3 regions of the Gordonibacter faecis genome follow, and region 2 is predicted to be linked to each of the others. Evidence: predicted binding sites of a transcription regulator. Region 2 holds the regulator's gene; each other region holds the start of a gene.

Region 1 (10,455 bases), on a different contig from region 2:
AACAGTTGCTATCCGTGCCTCGTAGGCTGCGTCTTCGGCTACTTGGCGGAGTTTTTGTTCGAATACTTCGTCGGAGCAGAATACGAAGGCGCCGCGGCCGTTTTCGGTGATGCGGACGATGCCTTCACGTGCAGCTTTCTTGACTTCGCCCTGCTGCTTTTGCAGTGCCGTGACGGGAAAAATAGCTTCCATGGTGACTCCTTTCGATGTACGTGAAGCATAGCAGGAAAGGAGTGGGAAGTATATATAATGATATATAAAATAAGGCGACAGAAGGATGTCCTTTCTGTCGCCTTGTGAAGTCTGGGTTAGCCGGAATTCCCTTCGGCTTTACTCCTTGATGACCGCCTCGGGGTGATCGCGGTCGATGATGGTGTGTTGGGTGATGGTGGCGTTGAAGTAGCGTTGCACGAGAGTGGCGAACTCATCCAGCGCGGCGCGGAGGTCGTCTGTGCGGGCGGGGTCGACGTTCTCTATGATGAGGAATGCGTTCGCCGAATCGTCAGTGAGTGCGGTGCGCTTGCCGTCGCGCCAGTTCCAGCAGCGGCAGACGGCACCCACGTTGTCGCAGTAGCAAAGCTCACCGGGCAGGGTGGGGTCTTCGTCCTCTTCGCCGAGGGGCAGAAACGCGTCGCCGCCTTCGGTGATGCCCAGCCTGAGGTCGCCGTCAAGCGCATCCAGGTCCTCGCCGCCCACGGGGAAGGCGTACTTGAGCGAAATGGCGTTGTACACGTCCACCGACGGCGTGATGGAGCCCACAGGGTTGCCCTTCAGTACGCGCTTGAGCAGGTTCTCCACTGAGCTGCGCGCACCCTTCTTCGTCTTGAACTGCTGGTAGGCCTCGCGCCAGGCGCGCACGGGCTCGTTTTCGGAGATGGTGTTGCTGGTGAGATAGCTGTTCGCGTGCTCGTTCGCCTCGTGCAAAAGCTTTGCGATGGCGGCCGCGTCGTCGGGCGGTATCGCGCTCGCTGGCTTCATGCCGCGCGCCACCATGATGCCAATTGAGGCGTGGGGGAATAGCTCCCAAAATGAATCGTCCGCAATGAATTTCTGCATGGTGTCCTCCTTACAAAAAAGCATGCGACCTCCCTCGTCTTCTCAGGCCTAACGATGAGGGTGCGCATGCTTTGCGTCTCGATCTACCCGGCGGCAGATAATTCTCTGAGATTTGTTCGGCAGGGTACTACGCTTGGCGGCGCTGGTCAAGGTGGTATTTGCTGGTGGCGACCCGGCCCCGTGGAGGCTTTGCGTCATATATCACCAGATCAGGCACCGTATTTTCTCGCTGAAACTCCATGGTCTGTTCGCTTGCGCAGCCGGTTATTCTGTGCGAACATGTGTTCCCTATGAAGGAATGCGGCGTGCGGAAGAAGGCGGGGCGTATGGCGACGGCGACAGCAACAGCAACAGCGACAGTGGCGGATGCAGGTGCAATCTATGAGACGTTCGGCGGGTGCGTGATTGGCTCGCCGGGAGGCATTGACATGCACCGCGTGATTCTCCATTCGGACATGAACGCGTTTTATGCGAGCGTTGAACAGGCCGAACGCCCGGAGTTGCGCGGGGTGCCGCTGGTGGTGGGCGGGCATGAGGAAACGCGCCACGGCATTGTGCTGGCGAAGAGCGCCCAGGCCAAGGCCGCCGGCGTGAAAACGGGCGAGGCGCTGTGGGAGGCGCGCGCGAAGTGCCCGGGGCTGGTGGTGGTGCCACCGCGCTACGACGTGTACCAGCGCTATTCGGCTCTGGCGCGGCGCATCTACTACCAGTACACCGACCTCGTGGAGCCGTTTGGCCTCGACGAATGTTGGATCGACCTCACCGGTGCGCTCGCCCTGTCCACCCGCGCGCCGCTCGATGTGGCGCGCGAGATCAGCCAACGCATGAAAGACGAGTTGGGTTGCACCGTGTCCGTTGGGGTGTCGTGGAACAAGGTGTTCGCGAAATTCGGCAGCGACCTGCGCAAACCCGACGCCGTTACCGCTATCACGCCGGAGAATTACCAGCAGCTGGTGTGGAAGGCACCGGTGGGGGAGCTTCTCTACGTGGGGCGGGCGACGCGCGCCAAGCTGCATTCGTCGGGCGTCGACACCGTGGGGGACTTGGCGTGCGCCTCGCCCGAACTGTTGCGTCGTCGGTTGGGGAAGGTGGGCCTCGTGCTGCGCGCCTTTGCACGCGGCGAGGATGCGACGCCGGTGAAGCCTTTCGACCCCACGCGCAACGAGGTGGATCGCACGGTGAAAAGCTTCGGCAACGGACTCACCTGCCCGCACGACATCGTGTGCGCCGCCGACGCGAAGGCGCTCATCTATTTGCTGGCGGAATCGGTGGCGCAGCGGCTGCGTGAGGCGCGCTTTCGGGCATCCACCGTGTCCATTGGCGTGCGCGACGCCCACGACTTAACCAGCTATGGCCGCCAGACCACGCTGCCGCGCGCCACAAACACGACGGGCCAGATAGCGCGTATGGCCTGGGAGCTGCTGTCGGCCAATGAACCGCTCGACGAGGAACATCCCCTGCGCGGCCTGCATGTGCGCGCGTCCAACCTGGAGCCCATGGACGCGCCACAACAGCTTGACCTGGGTTTTGACGCGCGTCGTCGCGTCTTGGAGGACCTGGACGAAACCATTGATGACCTGCGCCGTCGCTTCGGCAACACCTGCATCCAGCGCGGCGTGGAGCTGATGGACGAAAGCCTGCTGGATTTGGACGTGAAGCGCGACAACGTGGTGCACCCGGTGGGCTACTTCTAGTTCTCGCCGTCACCTGCGGAAAGGGCGAAGGGGGAGTGAGCGAACATGGTGCAAGGCATCGCGGGTAGGCGCAAGCGGTATGTGGAAGTGGAAGCCGAGTTTTTGAGCGACGGAGTTATTGTTCCCCGTGCTGTGATGTGGCACGACGGACGGCGGTTTCCGGTGCGCGCGGTGCTGGGCATGCGGCGCTGCGCCTCGCTTAAGGTGGGCGGCGAGGGCGTGCGCTACGACGTGCTGGTGGGTCACGCGCGCACGTTCCTCTTCCACGAGGGCCCGCGCTGGTTCGTGGAAGAGATCGTGCCGGAAGGGGAGGGGCCGGGCGCTGGGCCGGATGCGGCTGCGGGACAGGAGTGCTCCGCAGCACGCGAGTGCTACAGCGGGCACTCGTAGAGGGCAGTGGCCAATGTCGGGTCGATGTGCAGGTAGAAGCGCGGGTACTCGCCCACGCACACAAAGCCGCAGGATTCGTAGAGCCCGCGCCCGCGCGCGTTCGTGGTGAACGTGTCCAGGCGCACGGCCTTCTTTCCCGCCGCCCGGGCTGCGTCAATGCTGGCGCTCACCAGCTGGCGCGCGAACCCGCGACCATGGAAGGCTGAAAGCGTGCCCACCACGTGCAGCACGGCCACTTCGTCGGGGGCTGCGTCCACCTGCCACGCACCCCGCTCGTAGCCTTCGTCCGCCTCGCTGTTCATGATGAGCGCGCACGCAAGCCGCGAGGCACCTTCGGCGCGGGCGGCATCCGGGTCGTCCGCGTCCAGCACGCCAACGTAGGTTTCACCTGCGGCAACCGACGCGCGCAAAAATGCTGGCGAAGGGTGCACGTCGTGCTCCCATAGCACGTCGAAGTCCGCCCCGCGCATCTCGTCAATCATGCGCGTGTAGAGCGCCACCACTTGTTCGGCTTCGTCGTTTCGCGCCTTCCGCACCGTCAGCATGCACGCACCATCCTTACTCGTTTCGTCAGTGAAAGTGAAAATGATACCGCATTTGGGGCGCTTGGTGAGGCGTTGTGCGGGTTCGCCATTCTCGCGGTTTGCTGACGGCAGCGTCACCCCGTGCGTCTTACGCGCGGGTGGGGCGTATACTGCGCCTTGAAACGAACGGACGCGGCAAGGAGGCGCCATGGCGCAGACGGGTATCGCCGCTCAAAGCGGTTCTCTCATCGGCGGACACGTCGCGCTGGTGGCGTGCACGATTTTCTACCTGGCGTGGTGGCTCATCTTCTTCAACCCGCGCGCGCCGAAGGCGACGGGTGTGCTGTACGGCATCGGCGTCGGGTGCATTGTGGTGGCGGCCGTGGTTGGCATAGCGGGCGTGGTGCTGGCGGTGCGGGGAATTGGCGGCCTGGCCCCGTCTATGACGCGGGGCGTGCCCGTGTTGGCCATCGCGGCGGGAGGCGTGCTGGCGTATATCGCGCTCGTGTTCGTGACAACGCGCTTCTTCCACCGTCCGGTCACGACGGAGCTCATCCTGTTCACCGCGTGGCTCACGCTTGAACTGGCGGTACTCGACGCGCTCTACGGTGCAGGAGCCCTGGGCGCGTTGGAGGCGGCGCTGCTCGCAGTGCTGGTGGCAGTAGTGATGGTAGGCTGCCTCGTCTGCTACATCTTCTACTTCAACCTCGCCCCCTTCCCCTCCTTCATAGCCGGCACCATCCCCCTCGCCGCCGTAGGAGTAACCGCCGCCATCCTGGCCACCGCTATTGCGCTAGCGTGAGGCGACGCGAAGCGTAAACGCGTTCGAGGTGCTCCTGAACAGGCATGACAACCACTGGTTGGCAGAAGAGATGCGAGAAAAGCATCCGGAGGTTGGTTGCGGCGGCCGCACTTTGCGTGCATGCTGTGAGTGAAAGCTAAAGCAGCGGGCGAACGAGAGGGGCGCGATCATGGGATTCCGAGAGAACCTTCAATATTTGCGTGGAACGCGCGACATGAGTCAAACGGAGTTGGCGCAGCTACTTGGCGTGAGCCGTCAGTCGGTGGCGAAGTGGGAAGCCGAGAAGAGCTATCCCGAAATGGATAAGCTTATTGCCATCTGCGATCTCTTCGAGTGCACGCTGGACGAGTTAGTGCGCAGGGATTTAACGGGGAGCAAAAGCGAACTTGTTGTGCGTGAAGCTGGGGCGAAAGTCAACGCTGAAGTTGCGCGCGAAGACGAAACCGAGGACGAAACTGCGCCTGAGGTTGAGCCAACCGCCAACGTCACGTCTACTGATACCTGGGGCTATGACGAACACATGCGCCGCCGCGCGTGGGATTATGCTGTTGGTTTGGCGGCGGTTGTGTTGTCGATAGGGGTGGGGCTGTTCGTTTCGCACTCTGACCTGGTCACAGGGCTGGTGCCGTTCTTTATTGCTATGGGTGCGGGTGTTGGTGTGGCACTTCTTCTCATGGTGCCGGGCTATACAGGGCATCAACTATTTATGCGTGAGCACCCGCGCATCGAGGACTTCTACACGGCCGAGCAGAAATCCGAAGCACGTCGGAGGAAAGCATTTGGTATCGCAGGTGGGGTTGTGCTGGCGATTGCAGGTTTGAACATGCCGGGGTTGTTCAGTGTGTTCCATATGCAGACATTCTCATCGCTGGGGTTGTTTCTGTGTCTGGCGGCGGCTGCGGGATTACTGGCGTACGCCATCATGATGGATCATCGCATCGACGTGACCCGCTACAACGCCGCCGCTCCCACGATGACCGCCGAGGACCACTAGGCAGGGAGTAGTGGAGAGCAGCCACCCGCGCGAAAAAGTGTGACGCGCTTCGCGCTACCGATTACGCCAAGGGACATTCGGCTTCCTAGCATTATGACGAGGGCATTCGCTCAGGATGACAGAGAGGCGCTAGCTTCGTGTCGCGACTCCGAGTGCTCAGGATAGCAAGGTTACGAACGCGCTGATTCTTGTTCCCGGAGTATGCAGGCGGTGAGATACGCGGCGTCCCTGATGCAGTCGTTGCAGGTGCAGAGGAGGTGGGTTGTGGTGGTGCCTTTGAGTTCGGGGCAGAGGGTGGAGCCGTTCTTTTCGCGGAAAGCGGTAACCAGCTGGCGCACCAGGTGGTAGGTGGCCGCTTTGCTCGTGCGCTCGGCAATGCCGCTGCTGTTGGCCAGCCCCAGAATGAGCGCGCCGCCCGTGAGTGCGCCACAGGTTTCGGTGAGGCCGCCCAGACCAGCCCCGAGCGCCTCGGCTGCGCGGAAGCAAGTATCCTCATCAGCCCCAACGAGCGGCGCGAGTGTGCAGGCAACACACTGTGCACAGTTGCATTTTGCGGCATGCATCTCGACGGCCTGCGCGGCGAGCGCTTCGGGATCGATCGGTTCCATGGACTCCCCTTCTTAATAGGTATAGCCATCATAGCAAACTGCAAGGCTCCGGTTGGCGGATAGCGGGGCTATAATGGCGGCATGTTTTGGAGAAAGGGAAATGTTCATGATTGTGCTTGCTGTTGTTCTTGCGCTGATCGCGGTGCTGGTAGTGGTGTTGGTGGTGAATGCGGTGCGCCTGAAGCCCACGCCGGTGGGCGACCCGCTGCCGCCCTCTGACGTGCGTGGCGATGACGCGGCGGTTGCGCGCTTCCAGGAAATGCTGCGTTGCCCTACGGTGTGGGACTTGCGCAACCCCAACGCCGACCGCTCCGCGTTCGACGAGTTCGTGCCGCTCTTGCGTCGCCTGTACCCGCGCGTGTTCGACGCGCTTGAACTGGAACTTGTCGACGGCTACGGCATCGCGCTTCTGTGGAAGGGCGCCGACCGCGACCTTGCGCCTGTGGTGCTGATGGCGCACCACGACGTGGTAAGCGCGAACGCGGACGAGTGGACGCACGACCCCTTCGCGGCTGAGATCGCCGACAACGCCATCTATGCGCGCGGCGCGGTGGACACGAAATGCATCTGGGCGGGCCTGCTGGAAGCGACCGAGAAACTGCTGGCCGAGGGCTATGTGCCGCCGCGCGATGTGTATCTGTTCTCGTCGAATACCGAAGAGGACGGCGGCGACACCACGCCGCACTTCGTGCAACTGCTGCAAGAGCGCGGGCGCGTGCCGTATATGGTGCTTGACGAGGGTGGTGCGGTCATCGACAATCCGCCGCTTGGCATACAGGGCCAGTTCGCCGTCGTGGGCGTGGCCGAAAAAGGCATCTTCAACACACATATTACTACGAGCGCAGAAGGTGGCCACGCAGCTACGCCGTCGCTCAAGGATGCCACGGCGAAGCTTATCTCCGGTCTTGACGGGCTGCAAAAGAACCCGCCCACCTCGAAGCTGTCCGCCCCGGTGGCGGCCATGCTCCGCGAGTTGGCCGCGCGCGGCGGCTTCGGGTTGCGTCTTGTGTTCGGCAACCTGTGGCTCTTCCGGCCGCTTGTCATTCGCATCATGCAGGGCAACTCCGAGACGGCCGCCATGGTGCGCACCACCTACGCGCTCACGCAGCTTGAGGGCAGCCCGGCGCACAATATTATTCCGAAGCGGGCGCGCGCCACGGTGAACGTGCGCGTTGACCCTGGTGAGACGGTGGACATAGCCACCCAGCGCATCAAGGATCGCTTCGACGATCGCACCACCTACGAGTTGTTCGAGGTCAGTGAGCCGTCACCCATCGCGCCCTTCGACGGCGACCCGGCGTTTGACTACCTGCGCCGCGTCATCGCGAGCGTGTACCCCACGGCCGGCATCGCGCCCTACGTACAATCCAGCTGCTCCGACGCGCGCCACTTCCACCGCGTGTGCTCGCGCACGTACCGCTTTGCGGGCATCTTGTTCGCGGGCGATTCGCGCTCGCGCATCCATGGGCAGGACGAACGCTTGGATGTGGACGCGTACCTGCGCGGCATCGGCTTCTACACGGAATTCATTCGTCACCTCAACCTGCTGGGAAAGTGAGACACCATGGCTGACACGAAAGCACCCGCCACTGCGAGTGCAAGCACCGGCGCGACCGCGGGCGCAAACACAGGCGCGCCGCACGGCAAGTTCTTCTTCGGCTGGTGGATAGTGGCAGGCGGCCTGCTCATCATGGCCACCTGCTACACGGTGTTTGTGAACTGCATTCCGCTCTTCCAGACGCACATCGTGCGCGACCTGGGGCTTACGGTGGGGCAGTTCAACACGGGCGTGTCCATCACCACGGTGGTGGCGGTGTTCGCATCGCTCGTCATCGGGCGGCTTACCGACAAATGCTCGGCGCGCGTGCTGGGCACGGTGACGGTGCTCACCAGCTCAATTGTGCTGGTGGGGCTCTCGTTTATCACGGCCGTGTGGCAGCTGTATCTGCTGTGCGTGGTGGCCGGCATGGTGGTGGTGGCCGGCACGCGCCTTTTGGTGTCGGTGGTCATTTCGAACTGGTTCACGCTCAAGCGCGGGCTGGCGGTATCCATTGCGCTGTCGGGTTCGGGCATTGGCGGCGTGCTGCTTTCGCCCGCCACCAGCGCCATGATTGAAGCGTCCGGCTGGCGCGCGGCGTTTCTGCTGCTGGCAGTGGTGTGCCTCGTGGCGGCGCTTCCGCTGGTGCTGGCCACGTTCAGCACGCGCCCGAGCGACCGCGGGCTTCTGCCTTACGGCGCAGGCCAAGAGGAGTAGACGAAGGCCGATCGTTCGCCCGACAAGCCCGTCACCGTATCGGTGGGGTGGAAAACCCTGCGCAAAAGCGTCGCGTTTTGGCTGCTCGTTGTGGGGTTTGTGGCCATGGGCATCACGAACGGCTGCATCATCACGAACTCTATTGCCAACATGACCAGTGTCACCGTGGGTGGCACCGAGGTGGTCACGGGTGGACACTCCACCCTCTGGGCCGGCAGCGTGTGGTCGTTCTACCTGGCCGTGGTCATCGTGGCGAAGGTGGCGCTCGGGGCTATCTATGACCGTTGGGGTATGCGCACGGGCACCATCCTTGGCACTATCACGTCGGCGCTGGCTGGCGTCATGTTGCTGTTCCCGACCACCGACTGGGGCCCCATTCTGGCCTGCCTTTTCTTCGGATTCGCCACGTGCATGGGCACGGTGGCGCCGCCCATCATGGTGGTGAAGGAGTACGGGAAGAAAGACCTCGGCACCATGACGGGTATCGTGACAGCGTTTGAACTGCTGGGAGCCGCGGTGGGCGCGGTGCTGTCGGGCGTGATGTTCGACGCATTTCTGTCGTTCGCGCCGGTGTGGATCATGGTGATTGTGGCCAGCGTGGTCATGGGTGTGGCGCTGCTTGCGTCCATCCCCGCCGCGCGTCGCCTGGTGGAGCGCCGCCGCGCCGAGGGCGCGCCGGAACTGGACGCGGAAGGGTTCGAAATCGCGGCATAACGCGTGCGCCCCGGGCGTGTGGGCGTGCCGTGCACCCCGCGCCGCACGCCCGCGGGGCGCTGTCGCCGCGCGCCCACACCCCGCGCCGCAACCTCCTTTCGAAAACCATCATTTGTTCGAACAACGCTGCCGCGGTTGCTGGTATGATGGCAACGACACAAGCGAGCGCATCTACAACTGATTCGAGGCACAAGATATGGCATTCGTCCATTTGCATAACCATACCGAATATTCCCTGCTCGACGGGGCAACGCACGTCAAAGACATGGTGCGACGCGCGGCTGACCTGGGCATGCCAGCGGTCGCCATCTCTGACCACGGCGTGATGTCGGGCGTGCCGGAGCTTTGCGACGCGTGCGACGCCGTGGAGAAGGAAACGGGCAAGCGCGTGAAGCCCATCTACGGCTGCGAGGTGTACTTCACCACCGACGAGGAACTCAAGCGCGATGGCAAGCCGAAGCTCTATCACCTGCTGCTGCTGGCGAAAACCAACGAGGGGTATCACAACCTGTTGCGCCTCGTCAGCGAGTCGCACGTCGACAACTTCTACTACAAGCCGCGCACGACGTTCTCCATGCTGGAAAAGTATGGCAAGGGCATCATTGGCTCGTCGGCCTGTATCGCGGGCATCATCCCGAAGCTGCTGGATAACCGCCAGTTTGACGACGCCGTGGCCTGGGCAAAAAAGTTCGCCAGCTGCTTTGAGCCGGGCGACTTCTACATCGAGCTGCAAAACCAGGGCATCCGTACCGACGGCGGCCTCACGCAAAACGAACTCAACCACCAGCTGACCGACGTTGCGCGTGCGGCGGGCCTCAAGACCATCGCCACGAACGACTTCCACTACCTCACGCGCGAGGACGCACGCGCCCAGGACATCATGCTGTGCATCGGCACGGGCTCGGCTATGAACGATGCCAACCGCATGCGCTTTGAGAACGACCAGTTCTACATGAAGACCGAAGAGGAAATGCGCGAGGCTATGCGCGACTTCCCGGAGGCGTGCGACACCACGGTGGAAGTGGCCGAAAAGGTGAACGTGGTGCTGGAGCGCGACTCCATCTTGCCGCGTTTCCCCTTGCCCGAGGGCGAAACCGAGGAGAGCTACTTCCGCAAGCGCGTACAGGAAGGCCTGGTCAAGCGCTATGGCGACCCAGTGCCGCAGGACGCGCAAGAGCGCGCCGAATACGAGATGAGCGTCATCATCCAGCAGGGCTTCCCGGCCTACTTCCTCATCGTGCAGGAATACATCGAATGGGCGCGTAGCCAGGGCATTGGTGTTGGCCCGGGCCGTGGTTCGGCCGCAGGCGCTATCGTGGCGTACGCCATGGGCATTACCGACCTTGACCCGCTGTCCAACGGCCTGCTGTTCGAGCGCTTCCTGTCGCCCGAGCGCGTGGAGATGCCCGATATCGACGT
Region 2 (10,455 bases):
AACGTGCGAAAGCCGTACAGATGGACTGCGTTAAGGGGAAGAAGGGCGAACGCCCGGCTATCCTAACGTTCACCTGGCCGTCGATGATCTTCCAATTGCCATTCTACATCGAAGCGGAGGACCAGGAGCACGTCCAGGAGGTGTTCTGGATGCTGCAGGATTTGCTCGATGACGATTTCGATGATGTATTCGAGATCGTTCTCACTGATCGCGGCAGCTCCTTCCTTGATTCCTCCAAGCTCGAGCTCGACAGGGATGGGAAGAAGCGCTGTAGCGTCTACTACTGTGATGCGCTCAGGTCCGACCAAAAGGGGTCGTGTGAGCGCGAGCACGCAGAACTCAGGAGGATCGTGAGAAAAGGCACCTCGCTCTTGAAGTTTGAGAAACGCGACATGCCACTCATCGCATCGCACATGAACTCGTACCTGAAGCCGGAACTCAATTTCGATTCGCCGCTGTCAAGGGCAATCAAAGTGCTCCCAGAGAACCTTCTCGTTGGGTACGGCATAGAGCTCATACCACCCGACGAAGTCGTTATGAAACCGAAATTAATCGAGCACATTCTGCAGCGGTAGCGGTGCGCTCGAACTGAGGAGCATACGGCCCAGACGGGTTTTAACCGTGGGAAGACCACAAAATCGTGTTGCCTTGCGGCACAGCCGTTGCGATAAGTCTTTCAATAGCAGATACAGGGCTTTAAACAGGTGCGTTCTTATACGGTGCTTCTTCACATTTTAAAGGCGAGCAGAGATTGTTGAATGAGTTAAGGAAACGAAAATGCGTTCCTTTACCTAGAGTTTGAAAGAGTAAAGGAAAAACACCTGCTCAAATCCATATTTCATGGACATTGTTTTTTCAACTGACCCAATAAAAGAAAAGGCTTTCGATTGTTCTAACTTTACATAAGATATGTTATCAATAATTTTGATTTTGGCTGAGGGGAGTGCTTAGCCCCAGGCGGAGGTGTTTTGGGCGGGTTCGGAAGTGGATCCGTTGAAGAGGTCGCCGTATTCTCCTGATTCGAGGGCTTCGAGGATCACGGGAGTTGCGAGATAGGCATAGACCGCCATGAGGACAAACGCGACTGCGCAAAATACGAGTGCTATGTAGCAGGAACGTTTAAGGTTTACTGCTGCAGTACGTATGGCACCTGACTTCTTAGTGAGTTCGTTGAGTTTTCTGAGCGCGATGAAACCGCATATAAAGCCCGCGCCACTCAAAAAGACGCCACCAATAAGCAGCGACACAGCGGCGGCAAGACTTGAAACCAAAATAAGGTTTTGCGCGGTTTTGAGTTCATGCATGTCTTGCTTGTTCGGCTGCGGGGTGTTTGAATTATGTCGTGGTGGCTCAGGCGAAATGGGCGCCTGAGGCGGTTGTGGCAGGCCATTATGCTCGCTCATACGGTGTTAGGTCCAATCTCTCTCAAAACAGGCCTTTTGACCTGCGGTTTTATAAACGAGGCTCTGAGAGCCGTTCTAAGGCCCTATGTTGCCTTCGGACGACTCCTAACCCATGAAAATGAAAGGTTTCCAATCGCCCACGAGGGAACTATACCATCTCACGAGCCTCAGCAACTTCCTCCGACTCCAAATCCATGGTAGCGGCATGGAGTCGGCGCAGACTTTCATCGAGTTCTGCACGTTGATACTCTAACACTGTTTCTTGCGCGCGCAGAATTTCTAACCTCTCAGCACGCGTCCGTTGGCCGCGGCGCTGCAACTTCACGTAATACTGGATACCTTCTATCGAAAGACCGCTTTTGCGAAGCGCATCAACAAACTGGAGCTGAGCCACATCTGCCTGCGAAAACGTTCTGACGCCGCGCTGATCGCGCGCGAGGTTCGGGAAGAATCCGCATTTGTCGTAATACCGAATAGTGAAAGCCGAAATGCCGGTGCGGTCGGAAACCTCGGCAATACCGAGACACGGCACGGTTGACGGATACAGCGCAGCTGCCGCCTCGCTCTGGTTGTCTTGCTGCACTACATCCTCCTTTATTCTGGACGAGCGTTTGTCCTCATCAGCAATCCCCCATAGTCCTGTCGTTTTAGGTTAGAGTAACTCTAAGCAATACGTAAGGAGGGGATTCTGCTCCAATAGAAATCGAACGACACACAGACAACAAGATAAGAGTGGTAACAGAAAGATGCTACCATTCCTTATGAAGCAACACCACTGCTGCCGAAACCACCCTCTCCCCGCTCAGATGAAGGAAGTTCTTCGCAGGGATTGAACGTGGCCTCTTCCACGCGCATGATGACCAGCTGAGCAATACGATCGCCGCGACGCACCGAAAACGGAGTGTGCGAATCAAGATTAATGAGCACCACCTTTATCTCACCGCGATAGTTGCTATCAATGAGACCAGGAGCGTTAACCACTGACACCCCGTGCTTAATGGCGAGCCCACTGCGTGGCACCACGAAGCCAGCATACCCAGCAGGCAGCGCCACCGCTATACCAGAGGGCACCAGCGCACGCTCGAAGGGAGCAAGTTCAACGTCACAAGTTGCACGCAGATCCACTCCCGCATCCCCTGGGTACGCACACACAGGAACAGGCAGTTCAGGATCAAGTTGTGTGAGCGGAATGGCAAGATTCGTCATAAGCGCAATCCTTCAAGAGCGGAAGCAAATTCCTCGACGTTTTGGAAATCTTTGTAGACGCTTGCAAAGCGCACGTAAGCCACATCGTCAAGCTTCGCGAGACGCGCAAGTGCCATGTCGCCAAGCTCCTTCGACCGAATTTCATTGCGCGAGGCATTGCGTAGTTCTGTCTCAATACTGTCGATAAGTGATGCTATCTGCTCAGGAGATATGGGGCGCTTCGCGCAGGCGGTAAGCAAGCCGCGCATAAGTTTCTGACGATCGTAGGCTTCCGAAGAACCGTCAGTTTTGATGACAATAAGAGGGTTGTCGCCCAGCCGCTCATAGGTAGTGAAACGGCGTCCGCAGTCGAGGCACTCACGACGGCGGCGGATGGCGGTACCATCTTCAGAAGGGCGAGAATCCACTACCTTTGATTCAATGTTTCCGCAGGAAGGGCAGCGCATAACGGCTCCTTTTACTCGATTTCCGCACAGCCTAACATACCAGATATTGTGCTTCAATCGACATCGCCGATCCCTTCAAAAAAACCGCCCCCACCCGTGACAAAATGACTTCGTTCTTTGCGATGAGCGCTTACAAGTTATTCAAAAGAGAAAGCGGGTGCTCCTGGGGTGGACAGGAGCACCCTGCAGCCACAGAAACGCAGCAATCTGTGGGTAAAGGAAAGAGGCCACTAGAGGCCAGCGAGTATACTTACCAAAGAAAAAAGCGTGAACGCGCAGCCAGCAAGAGCAGCTTGCCACGACTTCATACGATGATACGAACAGCCGGCGAGGCTTCCGTCACGCAACGTAAGAACAACCCCTTTTTCGCGAACATATTCGCGAACCGCACTTTGCGAAGAAAGATTCGATGCGGAAGTGTACTGCCTCACCTGTCCCGGGAACTCTATGATAGTAGCAGCTTGAGACACCGCGTCGAGCTGCGGGAGCAGGGCTGACGTGCCATCAATCGGACACCGCGTTTCAAAATTCTTCATCTTTCTGCCTCCTAGCTCTTGCGTAGAACCTTTGTTCGCATATATAATAGGACGAACAAAAGTTCATGTCAATACAAATTTAAAACATTTGTTCGCCGAGGAAAGGACAGAGCATGGCCGGTAAAGTGACGAAGCGGCAGCAGGCAGTGCTCGACTGCATCGAGGAATGCATTCGAGAAAAGGGCTACGGCCCCACGGTACGTGAGGTCTGCCAAAGTTTGGGTCTTTCCTCCCCCTCCACGGTTCATGTGCACCTGAAGGCGCTTGAAGACAAGGGGCTCATCAAGCGTGACCCGCTCAAGTCGCGCTCCATTGCACTCACTTACCCTCTTGATGCTGCGGAGGGCGCATCGAACGTGATCCAGCCAACCTTTGGCAAGGTGGTGAACGTGCCGCTCGTTGGTAATGTGGCTGCAGGTTCACCCATCCTCGCTGAAGAAAACATCACCGACACCCTTACGCTGCCCACCGACATCGTTGGCGATGCCCCGTCCTTCCTTCTGTCGGTGCGCGGCGAGTCCATGATTGAGGCCGGCATTAACGACGGTGACTACGTGGTGGTGAAAGAGCAGCCTGTGGCGAACAATGGCGACATCGTTGTAGCCATCATCGACGACGGTGCCACCGTGAAGCGCTTCTACAAGGAAAGCGACCATATTCGTTTGCAGCCTGAGAATTCAACGATGGATCCCATCATTACGACCGATTGTTCCATTGCAGGTAAAGTGGTCGCCGTGTTTCGGAGGCTGTAACTCCTGACTTTGAAGAGCACTACCGCCCCTTAGAGTTACTCTAAGGGGCGGTAGTAGGTACGTATTCAGGGGATTTACGCTTCTATCGAAAACGGGCGAAACAGGCCGGCATAGGATGGCGCCGCCAGCATAACGAGATGGGTTCCGTCCTCGCGATGTTCCTCGCTCACAATATGGCAGCGTTCATGCGCAAGCGATACCAGGTCTCCCCTGCTGTAAGGCAGAACAATATCCAAGTGCGCATCGCGCACCGAAGCGACACGGGCAATGCGGGCGACCAGTTCGTCAATCCCCTGCCCTGTCTCCGCAGATACAAGCACCGCCTGCGGGTGTCGCGACCTGAGCGCCGCTTGTTCCTCTTCATCCAGCAGGTCACACTTGTTGAATACCTCAACCCTGTCGACATCATGCGCGCCAATCTGGCCGAGCACATCCTCAACCGCTTCAATTTGTGCTTCGCGCTCGTCTGAGGAAGCATCCACCACGTGCAGCACCAGGTCTGCACCCGTGATCTCGTCAAGTGTGGATTTGAATGCCTCCACCAGCGTCGTCGGCAATTTCTGAATGAAGCCAACCGTGTCGGTAACGGTGATCTCGCGACCTTCCGGCAGTTCAAACTTGCGCGTGGTGGAGTCGAGCGTGGCAAACAGCTGGTCATAGCTGAGCACGCCAGCACCGGTCAACCGGTTAAGCAGGCTTGATTTGCCTGCGTTCGTGTAGCCCGCCAAGGCCACCTTAAACATGCCGCTGGCGTAGCGACTCTCGCGCTGAATTTTACGTACGTCGGCAAGATGCGCCAGCTCGCGTTTGATGGAGGTAATGCGTTTGCGCACCATACGACGGTCCACCTCAAGCTGGCTTTCGCCTTCACCGAAGCGGGAGCCCACGCCGCCACCCATGCGGTTCGAGGCCAGGTGAGCCCACATGCCACGCAAGCGCGGCAGCAGATACTCATTTTGGGCGAGCCGCACCTGCAAGCGACCCTCTTTACTGGTGGCATGCAAGGCAAAAATATCCAAAATGAGCGCCGTACGGTCGATGACCTTAACGTCGCGTCCCACTACTTTTTCCAAGTTAGCCTGCTGGGACGGCGTGAGTTCATCGTCGAATACCACCAGGTCGGCGGCATGTGCGCGAGCTAATTCGGCCACTTCTTCGGCTTTGCCGGTACCAACAAAGGTCTTCGGGTTGGGAGAATCAAGCTTTTGCGAGGTCACCGCCACCACGTCGGCCCCCGCTGTATCGACAAGGCGCTCAAGCTCGGCAAGCGACGAAGCCAACGGCCACGACGTTCCGGGGCGCTCCACGCCCACCAGGACGGCGCGCTCGCGGCGCTGTTCAGAAACGGAAGTCATTCCCCGCACAATAACGGATTCAAATTCGGACATGGGGCTATCCTTTCCCATAGTAAGTGAACGTTCGATATGAGAAACGATTAGCGTGGCTGCATACATGCTCCTGTCCGATTATCAATATATCACCTGTGCTCAGGCATTTCCTATGATAGCACAGCCGCCCTGTACGGCGTAAACCACCAGGAAACGAAAGTCCCTGAATATCAAGCAGCGCCCTGCGCCTTTATTAGGGCAAGTGCTTCCTCAGCAAGTGAATCGGCCACACCTTCAGTAGCATCAATCCAGTGGATGCGCTTATCCTTGCGAAACCACGTGCGCTGACGCTTCGCATAGCGATGGGTAGCCACTTTGATGCGCTCGATAGCCTCTTCGAGTGAGCACTTCCCTTCAAATGCTTCAACAATTTCCTTATACCCAATGGCTTGAGGCGCCGTCACCCCTTCATGGAAGCCCTGCGCAAGCAGCCCGCGCACCTCATCAACGAGCCCCGCCTCAACCATGGCATCCACCCGCGCATCAATGCGCGCACGTAAGACATCCGGTTCAACAGCCAAGCCCACGAACACCGCAGGCACCACTTGAGGAATCGACGCCAGCTTTGCACGCTGCTTTGCGTACGTTGTCCCGTCTTCCAAAAGCTCAAAGGCACGCACCACCCGCTTCACATCCGCAGGGGGAATGAGCGCCGCGCTGGCCGCATCGCGCTCATCAAGCAGCCGCCACAGCGCCTCCGCGCCCTCAACTTCGGCAATACGCATATAGTGCTCACGCACGGGATTGTTCACCTGCTCACCCTTGGGAAAGTCGTAGCCATCAAGCGCGGCGCGCACGTAGAAACCGGTGCCACCACAGAGCACCGCACGATGGCCACGCGCGTCAATGTCGCGAAAGCACGTGCGCGCAAACGTCTGGAAAAGAGCGGCTGAAAACGGCTCGCCAGGATCCACCAGATCAAAGCCATGATGTGGCACTAGGCGCTCAGAGACAGGCAGCTTACCGGTGCCAATATCCATCCCGCGATATATTTGCATGGAGTCCGCGCTTACCACTTCGCCATTGAGAACACCTGCCAGCTTTTGCGCAAGGTCCGTTTTGCCGGACGCAGTCGGGCCAACCACGCACACCACTGGCGCGTGTAAGGCGAGCACTTCAGACTCAGCGACCATCCACAACCTCACCAGCCAGATACCACGTCTTGGCCTCATCAACGCGCACACGAACGATACTGCCCGTCAGCTCATCAGCCGTTGCGCCTGCGGGCAGCGGCGCGTGCACTGTTTGATTTTTCGGACTCTTACCGGCCAAAAGGCCTGCATCGCGCTTTGACGCGCCTTCCACCAACACGTCCACTACCGAACCAAGGTCGGCCTGGTTGGCCTCAAAGGCCCGCGCCTGCACGAGATCCACCAGCCGGTCGAAGCGCTCCTGAATGACTTCGCGCGGCGTGGCGTCCTCCATCGTGGCCGCCGGCGTCCCTTCGCGCTTGGAGTAGATGAACGTGAACACCTGATGGTAGCCCACTTCATCCACTAGGCGAAACGTATCTTCAAAGTCCTTCGCCGTCTCACCGGGGAAGCCAACAATGATATCGGTTGAGAGTGCAATAGTTGGGCACGTCTCGCGCACCTTTCGCACCAGACCAAGGTAGTGTTCCCGCGTGTAACGGCGATTCATGGCGGCGAGTACCGCATCGGAGCCCGACTGTACCGGCAGATGCAGGGCGGGCATGAGCGAACGCAGTGTGGCGAACTTACCAATCACCTCGTCAGTGAGGTCCTTGGGGTGGCTCGTTGCGAAGCGCAGCCGCTCCACACCCGTGGCATCCAGCGCGTCGAGTACCTGCGCGAACCGCGGAGCGCCGTACAAATCGCGGCCGTAGGAGTTCACGTTCTGTCCCAGCAACGTGATTTCCTTCACGCCGGACGCGACATAGCGCTCGGCCTCGGCCACAATATCCTCCAGCGGGCGCGACTTCTCGCGGCCGCGCACATACGGCACGATGCAGTACGAGCAAAAGTTGTTGCAGCCAATGGTGATGGGAAGCCACGCAGCCCATTCATTCTCGCGCGCGGTGGGTAATTCCGTGGGGAACGACGAGGATGCGTCAAGCACTTCCACCTGATGCCCGCCCTCTTCTATCGCCGCCTGCAACAGGCGCGGAAGTGAACCGAGGTTATGGGTGCCAAATACCACGTCGAGGTGCGGCAATTCCTCCGCCAATTTCTCGCCGTCGCGCTGGCCGATGCACCCGCCCACGGCCACGATGCGCTTCGAAAGCGGGGTACCCGCGCGCAGCGGCACGTTCTTCAAGGATGCCACCTGGCCATACAGGCGCGTATCAGCAGCTTCGCGCACACAGCACGTCATAAACACAACGATGTCGGCGTCCTCGATAGCCTCCACCGGCAGGGCGCCTAAGCCTTCCAGCATGCCGGCAACGCGTTCTGAGTCATGCTTGTTCATCTGGCATCCGAACGTGCGAACACAGAACGCAAGGTTCGTAAAGGGGGTATGATTCATGAGTGTCCTCAGAGTGCGGGATCGGTTACAGCCGGGTGCGATTCGGCCTCTTGGAGGGCAGCAGCAACACCACGGGTATAGCGGGGTTCAACCGCAAAGCGGATGGCTGTGCGGTATTCACCGTCAATAACAATGTCGGCGAACGAGGGAATGCAGGAAATTTCAATGCCAACGGGAGAAAGGAACCCGCGCGAAATGGCAATAGCCTTGACCGCTTGGTTCACCGCTCCGGCGCCCACGGCCTGTATCTCCACGCTCACGCCGTCCTTCACCATACCAGCAATAGCGCCAGCCACGGAAGCAGGTGAAGACTTCGATGAAACCTTTAGGCAACCATCCATTGGCTTGTGCTCAGGTGAGACCATGCATATCCTTCGTCGAGTAGTCCGATTCCTTGTGCGTTTCCAACCGATCGATATGCTTCGTGGCGCCACGGCGCGACTTTTCGATCACCCGTTATTCTAACCATTAAAGGTAGGGTGCGCAAGGCGGATACTCCCTGCTCGGCAAGGCTGTGCTAAAGGCGGCGGTAAGCTGTTAGGAAAGTTTGGTCACCGAGATGGCAATAGTGATGCGGTCTTTACCCACCCGAACCTCAGGGTGCACAGTGGGCTCCAGATAGTAGCGCCGCGCAAGATCTTGGTAGGCCGCCGCCACGCGTGCGGAAAAATCTTCCACGTCGTCAGGTGCTATCTTGAGGCCGCGCGCGTCGGACGAGGTGCGGGAGCGCGGCACAGGCGCGACGTGAGGGTGTTCAGATTCGAGGCCTTCAATACGAATGCGCTCAAGTAGAGGACGGACGGGCGCAATCTCACCATCGAGAACGCGGCGCGCCGATCGTTCCGACAATTCAAGGCCCAGCCCGCCAGCGATAGCCGCAAGTTCGGCCGGGTCGGCGGCGAGTGCGCAGCGTTTGCATACGGGTGTCTCTTCCACGTCAGCAAACGCACGGGCCGCAGCCGTCAGCGACGAGAGGCCAAAGGCATACAACGTGGCCACGATGTCGGTGGGAGAGCCCAGGTAGACCGTACAGTCACGGCGATGCTCAAGCGCGAATTCGCACACCGTGCGCAGAATGTTTTTGGGGCCGCGCACCGACACCGTACCTTCCGCCGTGCGCTCAAACGTAGGGAAACTTGACTGGTCGGTTTTCTCACCGAGCTGCGATAGATCGGTCTCCACAACGAAGGCCGCTCCCTCCCCCACGTCAGATGCTGCAATACGGGCGGAGGTGGCGTTCACAGCGATGGAATAGAGCGCCATACCGCGGCCGTGCACACCCCATTTGTCGATGTGAACGGAGTCAAGCTTCGAGGTGACGCGTGGCTCAAAGATACGCTCATGCAACGCGGGCGGAACACCGTCGCCATCATCTACCATGATGATGCGCCGTCGCGTGCCTTCGCGCGAAACCGCAGTAAAGATACTACTCGCGTGAGCATCGCGCGCGTTGCGCAGCATTTCAATGACCACGTCTTCGGTGGAGCGGATGTCGTGCGCGGCCTGGCGGCGCTCGGCCTCGGCACTCCTTAAACGGACGAAGCCATCCCCAAGGTCAGCTTCGACCCGGAGATGGCTGTCGCCACAGACACTGCCGACGAAGGCTTCTAACGCGTCGTCGGACATGAGTTACTTCGCGATGCCGACCGCGCGGCTCTCACGGATAACCACGACCTTCACCTGGCCGGGGTACTGCATCTCGTTTTCGATGCGATGCGCAATGTCGTGGGCGAGCACCGTTGTGGCAGCCTCGTCGACCACCTCAGGCTCTACCATAACACGCACCTCGCGACCAGCCTGAATGGCGTACGTACGCTCCACGCCCTTGTAGGAGTTCGCAATTTCTTCCAGCTTCTCGAGGCGCTTGATGTAGGCATCGAGCGTTTCCTTGCGGGCGCCGGGACGCGCCGCAGATACCGCGTCTGCCGCTTGCACGAGCACGGCCAACACGCTGGAGGGCTCCACGTCATTGTGGTGCGCCTCAATGGCGTGAACGATGTCGGCCTTCTCACCGAAACGACGCGCAAGATCGGCGCCGATAACGGCGTGGCTGCCCTCAACCTCGTGGTCAACAGCCTTGCCCAGGTCGTGCAGAAGACCCGCGCGCTTGGCTGGGATGGGATCGAGGCCCAACTCCGCCGCCATAACACCCGAGAGGTAAGCCACCTCAAGGGAGTGGTTCAATACATTTTGGCCGTAGGAGGTGCGGTAACGCAGACGACCCAGCGTACGCACCA
Region 3 (10,455 bases), on a different contig from region 2:
GGAAGCACAATCGGCTGCGTCGACTCAGGCGAAGATGCGACCGGAGCTGGCTCGGCAGGTTCCACCAGATCAACGGTTTCTGCAAGGCGCGCCAGCACCTCTCCCGGCGGCGACACTGCCAACGCGGGCCACTCCACCAAATCAGCCAGGTTCGCAGAAGGAGCCGCTGACGACGCGACAAACGCCTCAGAAGGCACCGCAGACAACGCCTCAGCAGGCGCTCCAGAAGCCGGCACCGGCTTAGCCGGCACAACAACTTCCTCATGCCACACGGGCTGTTCGGCATAAACCGCCTCTGGCACTTCAGCAACCGGAGCAGGCGCCGCCACTTCATCCGCAGCGCTCGACGGTGCCACAACGGGCCAGCCTGCCTCGAGCGGAAGCTCAAACACATGCTCAACCAGGGCTTCCTTGCTCACATACGGATGCGGCGCGAACTCTTCCACCGGCGCATTTGGGTATGCTTGCGCGAGGGGTGGCGTTTCGACCCCCTCTTCAGCAGAGATGCCCTGCGGCTCCCCCGAGCGCGTTTCAACGGCGCTCTGCTCGACTTCGCCACCACCGTCGGAAAGCCCATCCACAAACGCGAACAGGCTCTCCAACGATAGCGATCCGTCGCCGGTGCTCGACATACGCTCACTTTCTCCGAACTCGCAGCCGTGCCAGCCCTGTGTATCCCGTTTTCTGGCGCACGACAATCTTCGTCAAGCATAGCAAAGAAACTCGTGCTCGTACTTAAAATGGCGAATATATCCACCATTTAAGGGCGGCAGTGTACGTAAGCACCCCTCTCTTAGACTGCTCTGTTCAGCCAGCAGCGACGCACCACCCAGTACCCCTCGGCCGAACGCGCCACGCGGTATCCCAAAAGTTCAAGCACTTGGCACACCGCATCGATGCGTGCCATGCTGCTGTCCCAAAGCAGCCAGTCCTCTTCGGAGAATTCCGCGAAACGTCGGCGTGTCTGATCTTCGCCGTAGCCATAGCGGCGCGCCATGTCATCGAGCACCGCCTGGTAATCGTCCAAAAGCTGAGCTACGGCCGCCTCTGCCCCCTTTCTTCCCATGCGGGACCTTCCCCCTAAGCCTCGCTCCGCCGAAGGCCGGCCCCCCGAAGCACGGCACGTATTCGGCTTTTGCCGCTCGTCTGATCCCATGTCGTTTCCTTTCTCCTCAGAGGTAAATACCCATCCCCTCGATGGGACATCACCGATTGTCACACGTGAAACGTTATCGCTGTTGACAGTTCGATAGGAAGCATGACCAAGCTCCTTTTCGGACGTTTATGCTGATCAAACCCCTCATCAACCCACCCTTGACACCGTACGCGCGTTCTTATATAGTGGGCGAACAAACATTCTCGCGAACATTTGATCTGGCGAACGGGCGTGCGCATGGAACTTATCGAAAAACTTGAGGTTCTCGCTGATGCAGCAAAGTATGACGTAGCGTGTACTTCATCCGGCATCGACCGCGACGCGAGTCGCGGCAAACTCGGCAGCGCGGTGGCGGCCGGCTGCTGCCACAGTTTCTCGGCCGACGGGCGCTGCATAACGCTGCTCAAGGTGCTCATGACCAACGTATGTGTCTACGACTGCGCCTATTGCGTGAACCGCTCGTCAAACGAAGTGAAACGCGCGGCCTTCTCGCCGCGCGAGCTGGCCGACCTCACCATCGCGTTTTACCGTCGCAACTACATTGAGGGCCTCTTCCTCAGTTCCGGCGTTATTAAGAACCCCGACTATACCACCGAGCTGATGATACAAACGCTTTCTCTTCTGCGCGAAGAACACGGTTTTCGCGGCTACATCCACGCGAAGGCCGTACCCGGCACCTCACCTGAATTAGTTGAGCGCCTGGGGCATCTGGCCGATCGTTTGAGCGTGAATATGGAACTACCCTCGCAGGCTAGCCTGCGCTTACTTGCGCCCGAAAAGGACAAACAACATATTCTGGCGCCTATGCGGCAAATCCGCGACAGCATTGCGGTGGACAAAGACACACGCGCGCTCATGCGTAAGGAAACTACCTACATGAAACAGGTGCGGCCCAAGAGAAAGGAGCGCGCGTTCGCACCCGCCGGGCAGTCCACCCAAATGATTGTGGGAGCAACACCTGAAAGCGACTTCCACATATTGAATTTGTCGGCGGCGCTCTACCGCACGCTGTCTCTCAAACGCGTGTTTTTTAGCGCCTATACGCCGGTGAATGATGATGCGCGCCTGCCGGGTACCGATGCTATTCAGCTAAACCGTGAACACCGTCTCTACCAGGCGGACTGGCTGCTACGTTTCTACCGTTTTGATGTGACCGAAATCATCGACGAAGAGCATCCATTCTTGGACACCGAGGTGGACCCAAAAGCAAACTGGGCGCTGAACAATCTGGACTTTTTTCCGGTGGAGGTGAACAAGGCACCGCTTGAGGCACTTCTGCGCGTGCCTGGCATTGGCGTGCGCGGCGCACATTCCATTATCCGAGCGCGACGCGCCACCACGCTTGGCGAGCGCGAACTGCGCAAGTTGGGCATTGCATACAAACGCGCCCGTTTCTTCATCACCTGCAATGGCACCTATGCGGGGCAAGGCGTTGACTTCTCGCGCGAAGGCTTACGCGCGCAGCTGGCCGCGCCGCCGAAGGGCGGCAATCATGGTCGACGCGCCGACAAAGCCTGCCCCGGCCAGATGAGCCTCTTCGAAAGTGTGGAGACCCCCGAGAAAGCGCGCATTGCGGGCGGGGTAAGCAGCGCGGAGGGTGGGCGTTTGCTCGGCGGCGCGGGGGCGGACAGGAGTGTGCAACGCGGCGAGAAATGCGGGAGTGTGAGCACGCACGGAGAGAAGCTGTCGGGGCCGCAGAGCTTACTCGCGCCCGCTGCTCCCTCTGATGGCACGTTCGGCTGGCAGAGGGCCTTAGAGGAACCCCAGGCGGCTTGTGCATGAGCGAGAGTGGGAGCAGTTCGGTGAAAGGAGTGCGCGAAAGGAAGAAAGGCGTGCCGGAAGCTGTGCGGGAGGAAAAGAAGGGTGCAACCGCCGTTGCACACGAAGAGCCGCTTGTTGACGTGGCTTATGTGCATGATGGTTCGCTTGAGGGTTTGCTTTCAGCCGTGTTCGAGGCATATGCCCGCCACGAGGATCCGCAGGATATTGTGCGCGACGGCCAGCTACAGCCGCGCCTCGGACAGACAGTGCGTTTCATTGAGACCGACATGGAGCGCGCTCTGCGGGTACAGCGCGGCGTCAAGCGGGCGGGCGGACACGGTGCCTATGATGCTGTGGTGCGGGCATCGCTTTCCGACGACCCGGAGGCGGGCACCATTGTGTACCGGTTCATTCGCTATGCGATGGCGGCCAATCGTCCACACGACTGCACAGGATGTCGCAAGCGCCGCTCGTGCGCTGGCCCGGTGGACAGCGGCGGGCCAGCCTCCGTTGGCTGCACGGGTAAGGCTTCCGGAAGCGTACTGGGTGACCTGGCGCACCCTGCTGTGGCTCCCTTGCACCGCCTCGTGCGCGCCGTCGGCAACGAGCGCCACCGCATGATTCAGTTTTTGCGTTTCGAGCACTTGGAGAACGGGGTGTGGCTCGCGCGCTGCAACCCCTCTGCGTCGGTGGTGCCCCTGCTCATGGACTACTTTAGCGCGCGGTTCAACATTCAGCCGTTCATCATCTACGATGAGGTGCATAACCTCGCAGGCGTGTACGAAGGTCGCGAGTGGTATCTCGTGCGCACTGATCAGCTGAACGTGCCCGACCGCGCCGCCGACGAACAACTCATGCAAGCAGCCTGGAAACGGTTTTATCGCACCGTAGCCGTTGAAGCACGCTACAACCCCGAACTCCGCCGCCAGTTCATGCCCAAGCGCCTGTGGAAAAACATCGTCGAGATGCACGAAGACCTCCCCGGCACCGACCTCGCCCCACCAACCACCACCCCCGAACGCCTCTGGCGAGGGTAGATGTGACGCGCCGGAACTCTTAAACACCCGTAAGATCAAAGGGTGGGATGAAGCTTTCTTCGGCGGCACCGCCTTCTTGCCAAAAGTAGTCTTCCACGCCCAGTTCATCGGCGAAATCGAGCAAACGCTCGTAGTCTTCATCAGGTACACGATGAGCCAACTCGGGGTTCTCGACCAGCGCGATCTGCGCACGCTTGTTGCCCGCAGCGGCCGCATCAACCAACACGGGCGTGTACTGATTCATCAGCGAAAGCAACACCTGCCGCCCGTAGCGTTCATGCACCAGACGCACGATGCGCTTGGAGTCCTCCAGCGCCCCCGGCAGCATCAAGTGACGCACCACCGTACCGCGTACGAGACGCGGCAGGCCGTCCACCTCGTCAAACACCGGTTCGCCCGTCTGCGCCACCATCTCATCAAGCGCCGCGAGCGCCACTTCAGGGTAGTCGGGTGCCTGCGAATAACGCGCAGCCAAGCACGCGTCAGCATACTTGAAGTCAGTCAGATAGACGTCCACCGTACTCGCATTCGCCCGCACGGCTTCCACGGTTTCGTAGCCCGACGTGTTCCACACCACCGGAACCGTCAACCCGCGCTCGCGCGCCTGCGCCACTGCCACCCGCGCTTCACATGCGTAATGGGTGGGCGTCACAAAGTTCACGTTGAGCGCGCCCTGTGCTTCCAGCTCCAGACACATCTCCGCAAGTCGCTCTACCGTGACCGCACGGCCCGCTTCACCAGCGGCGATAACCGCATTCTGACAATACACACACCGCAGCGGACAGTGCGCAAAGAAGATCGTTCCACTGCCGCGTTCCCCGCTGATTGGCGGTTCTTCCCAAAAATGCAGGGCCGCGCGCGCCACCACCAGGGTGTCGCCAGCCCCACAAACCCCTCGCTCCCCCGCCGCGCGATTAACCCCGCACCCTCGCGGACACACGTCACAAGAAGTAAGTTGATTACTTTGCATACAGCCACCGACCCCCAAAACAAGCCACACATATCGCCCTATCTGGCGAAACACCCCTTTTGTCATCCTGAGCGGAGCGCCGTAGGCGCGTAGTCGAAGGATCCCGTGAGGCGCCAGCAGGAAGATTCCCAGTTGACACCACACGGGATCCTTCGACTCCGGCACTACGCGCCTCCGCTCAGGATGACAAGAAGGGGGCGTCTTCCAGTGCTCTACTTGGAATGCCTCAGTTGGCTGAATAGGCGCCGAAGCCTCCCGGGAAGTCGTCGGGGTTTACGTCGTAGTCGTAGTCGTCATCCTCGTCGGCTTCGCCGCCGTAGGCTTGTTCGGCGCGGGTCCAGTCGAGGCCGTTTTCGGCGCAGGCTGCTTCCTCGCCGTACACCAGCGCAAGCGCAGCCGGGGCCTTATCGGCACCGCCGATCACGGCCAGAAGCTCCAGCAGATGCAAGCACGCCTCGGCCTGCGGCAGAATAAGATCCACGTCATCGGCAGCCATGAGTGCGGCAGACAGCTCCGCCATCAGCATCTCCACCGTGTACGTGCCGGTAAAACGCCCTTCGCTCACTGCGGAAAGCACCTGTTCAGCCTCGGGCGAGGTCGCACCCGCGCGTCCCACCGGCCCTTCAACCGATGACGCCGAACGCTGCACCGCATGATAGAGCGCATCTGCCTCAATGGCAGACATAATCTGCGCCGACGCCTGCAGCGTGTACGCCGCACGCGCCAGCTGCGCCGAACCCGAGCCACCCGTCTCCTGCACGTCTCCCGCCAACTCTTCCAGCAACGGACGGGCGGCAGCAACGTCCTTTTCCTCGCCTGCCACCAGGCACATGAGGTTCGCCTTGTCGGCAAAGGCATCGGGCAGCGCCACGTTCGCCACCACCAGCGGGGCCTCGACGGCCGCCAACTCGCTCACCACAGCCACCGCGTTCAGTTCGCGCGCGAAACTGGGTGTGGCGGCAGACAAATCCACCAGCAAGGTGCCTGGCCGCGCAGCCTGCACGATGCCATCCTCGTCGAAGTACGCATCTTCCAATGCCGTCTGCGACGTGCAGTACGTCAGCACCACATCCGCGCTTGCCACGTCGGTCGTGCGCGTGTACCCCGCGGCGGACAGGCCAGTCTGCACCAGAGCGCCCACCGTATCGTTTCCGCTATATGCATAACGCTTATCCATGCGTCTGTCCCTTTCCCAGGCGCACCACCGCACGCCTTCCCCGCGTCTGCGGATGTTAACTTTGCTTCACTTTCTTGGCAATGCGATCGGCCACCGACAGCTCTTCGCGCTTGTCGTTGCCCCAAAATACCACGGCCACCATGCCGGGCCCCACGTGCGAGCCAATAACGGGCCCGATGTTGCACTCCAAAATGAGCACGGTGTCGTCCACCTTGACCAGCGCCTCTTTCAGGCGCTCGGCATCTTTCGCGCAATCAGCGTGAGCCACCACAACCACCTGACCCGGCCCCTTTTCTGCCCGCCGACGCTCGAAGTACTCGGCAAGTTGCTTGAGGCCCTTCTTGCGTCCGCGTGCCACGCCGGAAAGCGACAACTTCCCGTCGAGCGCAATATTGAGCAGGGGCTTCACGTCCAGCTTTGAGCCAGCGTAGGCCACCGAACCCGGAATGCGTCCACCGCGACGCAGCGCCTCCAAGTCTTCCACCATAAACTCGGCGTCCACGAAGTTGCGCGCCTCTTCGGCCCACTGCGCCAGCTCACGCGCTGTGAGACCCCGCTCGCGCTGCCTCAGCGCCTCATGCACCAACAGCCCCTCGGCGACCGACGCCAACCGGGTGTCCACCAGGTGCAACTCAGCCTCCGGATGTTCGGCCAACACCTGATCACGCACGAGCGCTGCCGCATCAAAGCTGCCGGAAAGCCCGCTCGAAAAACTCAGGTACACCGTGGGTACGCCGCTTTTCGCCGCGCGCTCAAAGGCATCGCGAAACACCGGCACGGGCACCTGCGCTGTGGTGGGTTCTTCCCCCTTGCGCATGCCCTCGTAAAAATCGTGGGCCGACGAGGTACGATACAAGTCGTCGGCATGCTGTCCATCACTCAAAATATAGGGAAACTCTATGAGTTCCACTCCGTCGCGATCCACCAGTTCAAAAGGCAGATCGCAGCACGAATCAATAATGAGATTGCAAGCGCATTCCATCGAGGAGTCCCTCTCCTTCAGCGTTTGATTGTTGGTGCGTGTAGGCTGCGCGTCCGTCACGATGTGCACAGCCGCGCCTGTACCGGCCTGGTCAGCTTACCCGCCAGCGCGTGCGCGCATTCGTAAGCAATGCCCACGGCCGGCCCCACGTGCAATCCGATGACCGGGCTCACGGGCAGTACGTCCACACTGCGCCCCAACAGCGGTTCTATCACTTCGCGCGCCCACACCACGGCGGGCGTCTTGTCGCCAATATAGTGCACGACCACATTCTTCAAGCCGTGCGCCTCCACGTCGTCTTTGAACGTTTGCACAATTTTCTCGAGCGCCTTTTTGCGCGTGCGCACTTTTGCCAGCGTGGTAGCTGAGCCGTCGGTTACGGTGAGCACAGGCGACAGCTGAATAAGGTTACCCAGAAGCGCCGCCGCGTTGCCGATGCGCCCGCCCTTCTGTAAAAACGTGAGCGTCTCCGGCGTGAACAGAAAGCGCGTGGATTCGATGCCGCGCAGCACCGCCCGCGCGCATCCGGCCAAGTCTTCGCCCGCCTCGCGCGCCGCCACGGCGTCGAACACCGGCCACGCCTCGTCATAGCCGCACGACGAGGAATCAATGAGCGCGTAAGAGAAGTCGATGCAGCGCGCCTTCACCGCACGCGCCGCGCGCACGGCACCCTCGTACGTGCCCGAAAGCCCCGTGGAAATGAAGATACCCAGCACCTCGTCTCCCGCTCGCGCCGCGTCCTCGAACAGGCCTTCCAGCGTGTGCTGCGAAGGCTGGCTCGACGTGGGAATGTCGTTCACCATGTCGTAGATGTCAGCGTAGAAGGCATCGAGGTCGATATCCGAGTCGGCGAGTTCCTGCCCGTCGCGGTTCACGTACAGCGTGACCACTTCAATGCCCACCTTCCGCGCGTCTTCTGCGGGAATGGAGGCAACCGAGTCCGTGAGTATTCTAATCATGTCACCGACCTTACCTTGAGGGATCGTGCGCGCGAGGCGCGGGCTTACAGTGCACTCATTAAACTACGCAATACCACGCATGCGGGCAACCAATTCGCGACGGCGCTCAAAAAGACCATATTCAAGGCCCACCGGATAGGTGTGGGGGTTGAGCATGCGCTTCTGACTTTCGTCGAGCATGGCCAGCTGAGCGGCCGCACGCTCACGTGCCACCATGGCATCGCGACCTGCGGCGGGAAGCACCGTGCGGCCTTCGCGCGCCAGCGGGGCCAGCAGCGTTTCGAATCGCTTGCCAGAAAGCCGTTTTTGGCGCAGGTCATCGGAGGGGTCCACGATAATCTCGCGCTCCCCCACGCCCGTGTTCACGTCGAACACCATGTCGCCGGCAATGCGCCCGTCGTCATGATAGTAGCGGCGTACGTCCAGCACGCCCGGCGTGGTCAGCTTCGCGGCCGATTCGGAAATTTTCAACCGGTCGCGCCACGTGGCCTCGCCCGGCTCGCGCGTGGCGGAAAGTTTGTACACGCCGCCAAGCGTAGGCTGGTCGAACGCGCAGGCCAGCTTCGTGCCCACGCCCCACGACATCACCTGAGCACCCTCGTCGTGAATGGATTGAATGGTGTATTCGTCCAGGTCATTGGAGAGTACAATGCCGCAGTCGGTGAGTCCCGCCTCGTCCAGCATGCGCCGCGCCATCTTCGCGAGCCACGCAAGGTCGCCCGAGTCGATGCGGATACCAGCCAGTCGCTCGCCGCGCTCGCGCATTTCCAGGCCCACCGTGATGGCATTCTTCACGCCCTGCTCCACGTCGTAGGTGTCCACCAGCAGGATGCAGTTTTTGGGGAATGCCTCGGCGTACGCGCGAAACGCCGTGAGTTCATCAGGAAACGACATGACCCACGAGTGCGCGTGCGTGCCCGACACCGGCACGCCGAACAGCTTGCCGGCCAGCACGTTTGACGTGGAGGCACAGCCGCCCACCACCGCCGCGCGGCTCGCCCACACGCCCCCTGCTGCACCCTGTGCGCGCCTGAGGCCGAACTCCGCCACGGGCGAGCCCGCCGCCAAGCACACGCGCGCCGCCTTCGTAGCGATAAGCGTTTCGAAGTTTACGCAGTTCAGAAGCGCGGTTTCGATAAGCTGACAGTCGGTGATGGGACCAGTCACACGCACCAGTGGCTCATGCGGGAACACCACGGTGCCCTCGGGCACGGCGTCAATGTCCACCGACAGGTGGTAGTCCGCCAGCTGCTCCAAGAACGCAGGGTCGAACAGCTTACCGCCGCCCGGCGCGTCAAGCGAAGCCAGATATGCGCGGTCTTCCTCCGAGAACGCGAAGGTGTCTACGAGTTCTGCCAGCTGAGCCATGCCGCACGCCACCGCGAACCCGCCCTTGAACGGGTAGTCGCGGAAGTACATGTGGAAGCAAGCCTCAGTGGCGTTCTTGCCGCTTTGCCAGTAGCCCTGCGCCATGGTGATTTGATACAGGTCGGTGAGCAGCGCGTAATCAATATTCATTACGACTCGCCGCCCTGACCTGCACTTGGCGCGTCATTGTTGGGGCGATGGTTGCGCCGGCGCGCGCGGCGATGACCACCTTCGCCCCCGTTGTTGTTGGCACCGCCGCCGTTGCCACCCGCGCCCTTTACCTGCGCCGCCGCCTGTCCCTGGCGCAAGCCCGACGAGCGCTGACCGGGACGCGGACCCTGCTTGGCCTGACCCTGCGTTCCCTTCACGCCCTGCTTCTTGGCAGTTCCAGACGCTTGCGCGGCCCCGGGGCCAGAACCGGCCGCACCACCGCGCGGTGCGTTCTTCTTGGAGCCCTGACCAGGTCGTTTCGCGCCCTGCTTCTTCGGAGCGGCGCCATTTGCACCCGCGGCCGCGCTACCCTGCTTCTTGCGCTTTTCGGCACTCTCGCCCACGTCTACCTGGCGCGTGGTGCCATCGGCCGCCACCTTTGTGGAGCGACGCCGCGGCTTGCGCGCCTCGGTGGGCGCGGGTGCGCTCTTGCTGGCGGAGGACCCGCCATTCTTGCTTGCACCGTTGCGCGGCTTCTGCCCGCTTTTGCTGTTCGTTCCCGTGCGCCGCACGTTTGAGGGGTCGGCCAGCTTGTCCTGGCCCGTGAACTGGGAGGTGAGGAACGTCGATTCGCCTGCAATGCCCAGCACGGCCTGCGTGGTGGCGACTTCCCACGCCTCTTTACCCACACGGTTGGGGCGCGTCATGCCTTCCTCGGGCGGCTCGAAGTCGGCGAGCGGCACCTTCACGGGCTTCTCGCCGTCCACCTTGAGCGATATCACCTCGCGCGGCACGTCCAAGTCGACCACTTTCGCCGTGCCAACGGGCGTTTCCACGCTGGCGTTTTGCTTTGGCGCACGGCTCTTGAAGTCCTTGTATGCGTCGAATTCGTAGC

The links. The regulator LexA, encoded in region 2, represses DNA repair genes until DNA is damaged. The targets are predictions, from matches to a motif close to CNAACANNTGTTNG.
Region 1: the regulator LexA is predicted to act here: its motif matches at 1,331-1,344, upstream of QNJ86_RS13525 (Y-family DNA polymerase).
Region 3: the regulator LexA is predicted to act here: its motif matches at 1,363-1,376, upstream of QNJ86_RS09140 (putative DNA modification/repair radical SAM protein).

Annotation. Positions count from the first base shown of each region.
Region 1 covers NZ_JASJEU010000025.1:92,501-102,955, reverse strand. Annotated here, with positions in the region: gene QNJ86_RS13535 (hypothetical protein) at 1-192, opposite strand, end outside; gene QNJ86_RS13530 (B3/B4 domain-containing protein) at 331-1,056, opposite strand; gene QNJ86_RS13525 (Y-family DNA polymerase) at 1,383-2,750, shown strand; gene QNJ86_RS13520 (outer dense fiber protein 1) at 2,796-3,140, shown strand; gene QNJ86_RS13515 (GNAT family N-acetyltransferase) at 3,122-3,685, opposite strand; gene QNJ86_RS13510 (hypothetical protein) at 3,873-4,466, shown strand; gene QNJ86_RS13505 (helix-turn-helix transcriptional regulator) at 4,636-5,460, shown strand; gene QNJ86_RS13500 (C-GCAxxG-C-C family protein) at 5,631-6,068, opposite strand; gene QNJ86_RS13495 (M20/M25/M40 family metallo-hydrolase) at 6,175-7,626, shown strand; gene QNJ86_RS13490 (MFS transporter) at 7,633-8,322, shown strand; gene QNJ86_RS13485 (MFS transporter) at 8,365-9,036, shown strand; gene dnaE (DNA polymerase III subunit alpha) at 9,233-10,455, shown strand, end outside.
Region 2 covers NZ_JASJEU010000003.1:106,932-117,386, reverse strand. Annotated here, with positions in the region: gene QNJ86_RS00795 (helix-turn-helix domain-containing protein) at 1-575, shown strand, start outside; gene QNJ86_RS00790 (hypothetical protein) at 948-1,403, opposite strand; gene QNJ86_RS00785 (MerR family transcriptional regulator) at 1,552-1,986, opposite strand; gene dut (dUTP diphosphatase) at 2,163-2,609, opposite strand; gene nrdR (transcriptional regulator NrdR) at 2,606-3,055, opposite strand; gene QNJ86_RS00770 (hypothetical protein) at 3,286-3,591, opposite strand; gene lexA (transcriptional repressor LexA) at 3,705-4,343, shown strand; gene hflX (GTPase HflX) at 4,418-5,731, opposite strand; gene miaA (tRNA (adenosine(37)-N6)-dimethylallyltransferase MiaA) at 5,902-6,864, opposite strand; gene miaB (tRNA (N6-isopentenyl adenosine(37)-C2)-methylthiotransferase MiaB) at 6,854-8,218, opposite strand; gene QNJ86_RS00745 (stage V sporulation protein S) at 8,227-8,583, opposite strand; gene QNJ86_RS00740 (ATP-binding protein) at 8,756-9,844, opposite strand; gene rny (ribonuclease Y) at 9,848-10,455, opposite strand, start outside.
Region 3 covers NZ_JASJEU010000018.1:57,335-67,789, forward strand. Annotated here, with positions in the region: gene QNJ86_RS09130 (hypothetical protein) at 1-632, opposite strand, end outside; gene QNJ86_RS09135 (hypothetical protein) at 794-1,066, opposite strand; gene QNJ86_RS09140 (putative DNA modification/repair radical SAM protein) at 1,394-2,938, shown strand; gene QNJ86_RS09145 (TIGR03915 family putative DNA repair protein) at 2,989-3,954, shown strand; gene QNJ86_RS09150 (radical SAM protein) at 3,974-4,990, opposite strand; gene QNJ86_RS09155 (NAD(P)-binding domain-containing protein) at 5,151-6,101, opposite strand; gene QNJ86_RS09160 (DegV family protein) at 6,157-7,083, opposite strand; gene QNJ86_RS09165 (DegV family protein) at 7,140-8,042, opposite strand; gene QNJ86_RS09170 (nicotinate phosphoribosyltransferase) at 8,106-9,560, opposite strand; gene QNJ86_RS09175 (PSP1 domain-containing protein) at 9,560-10,455, opposite strand, start outside.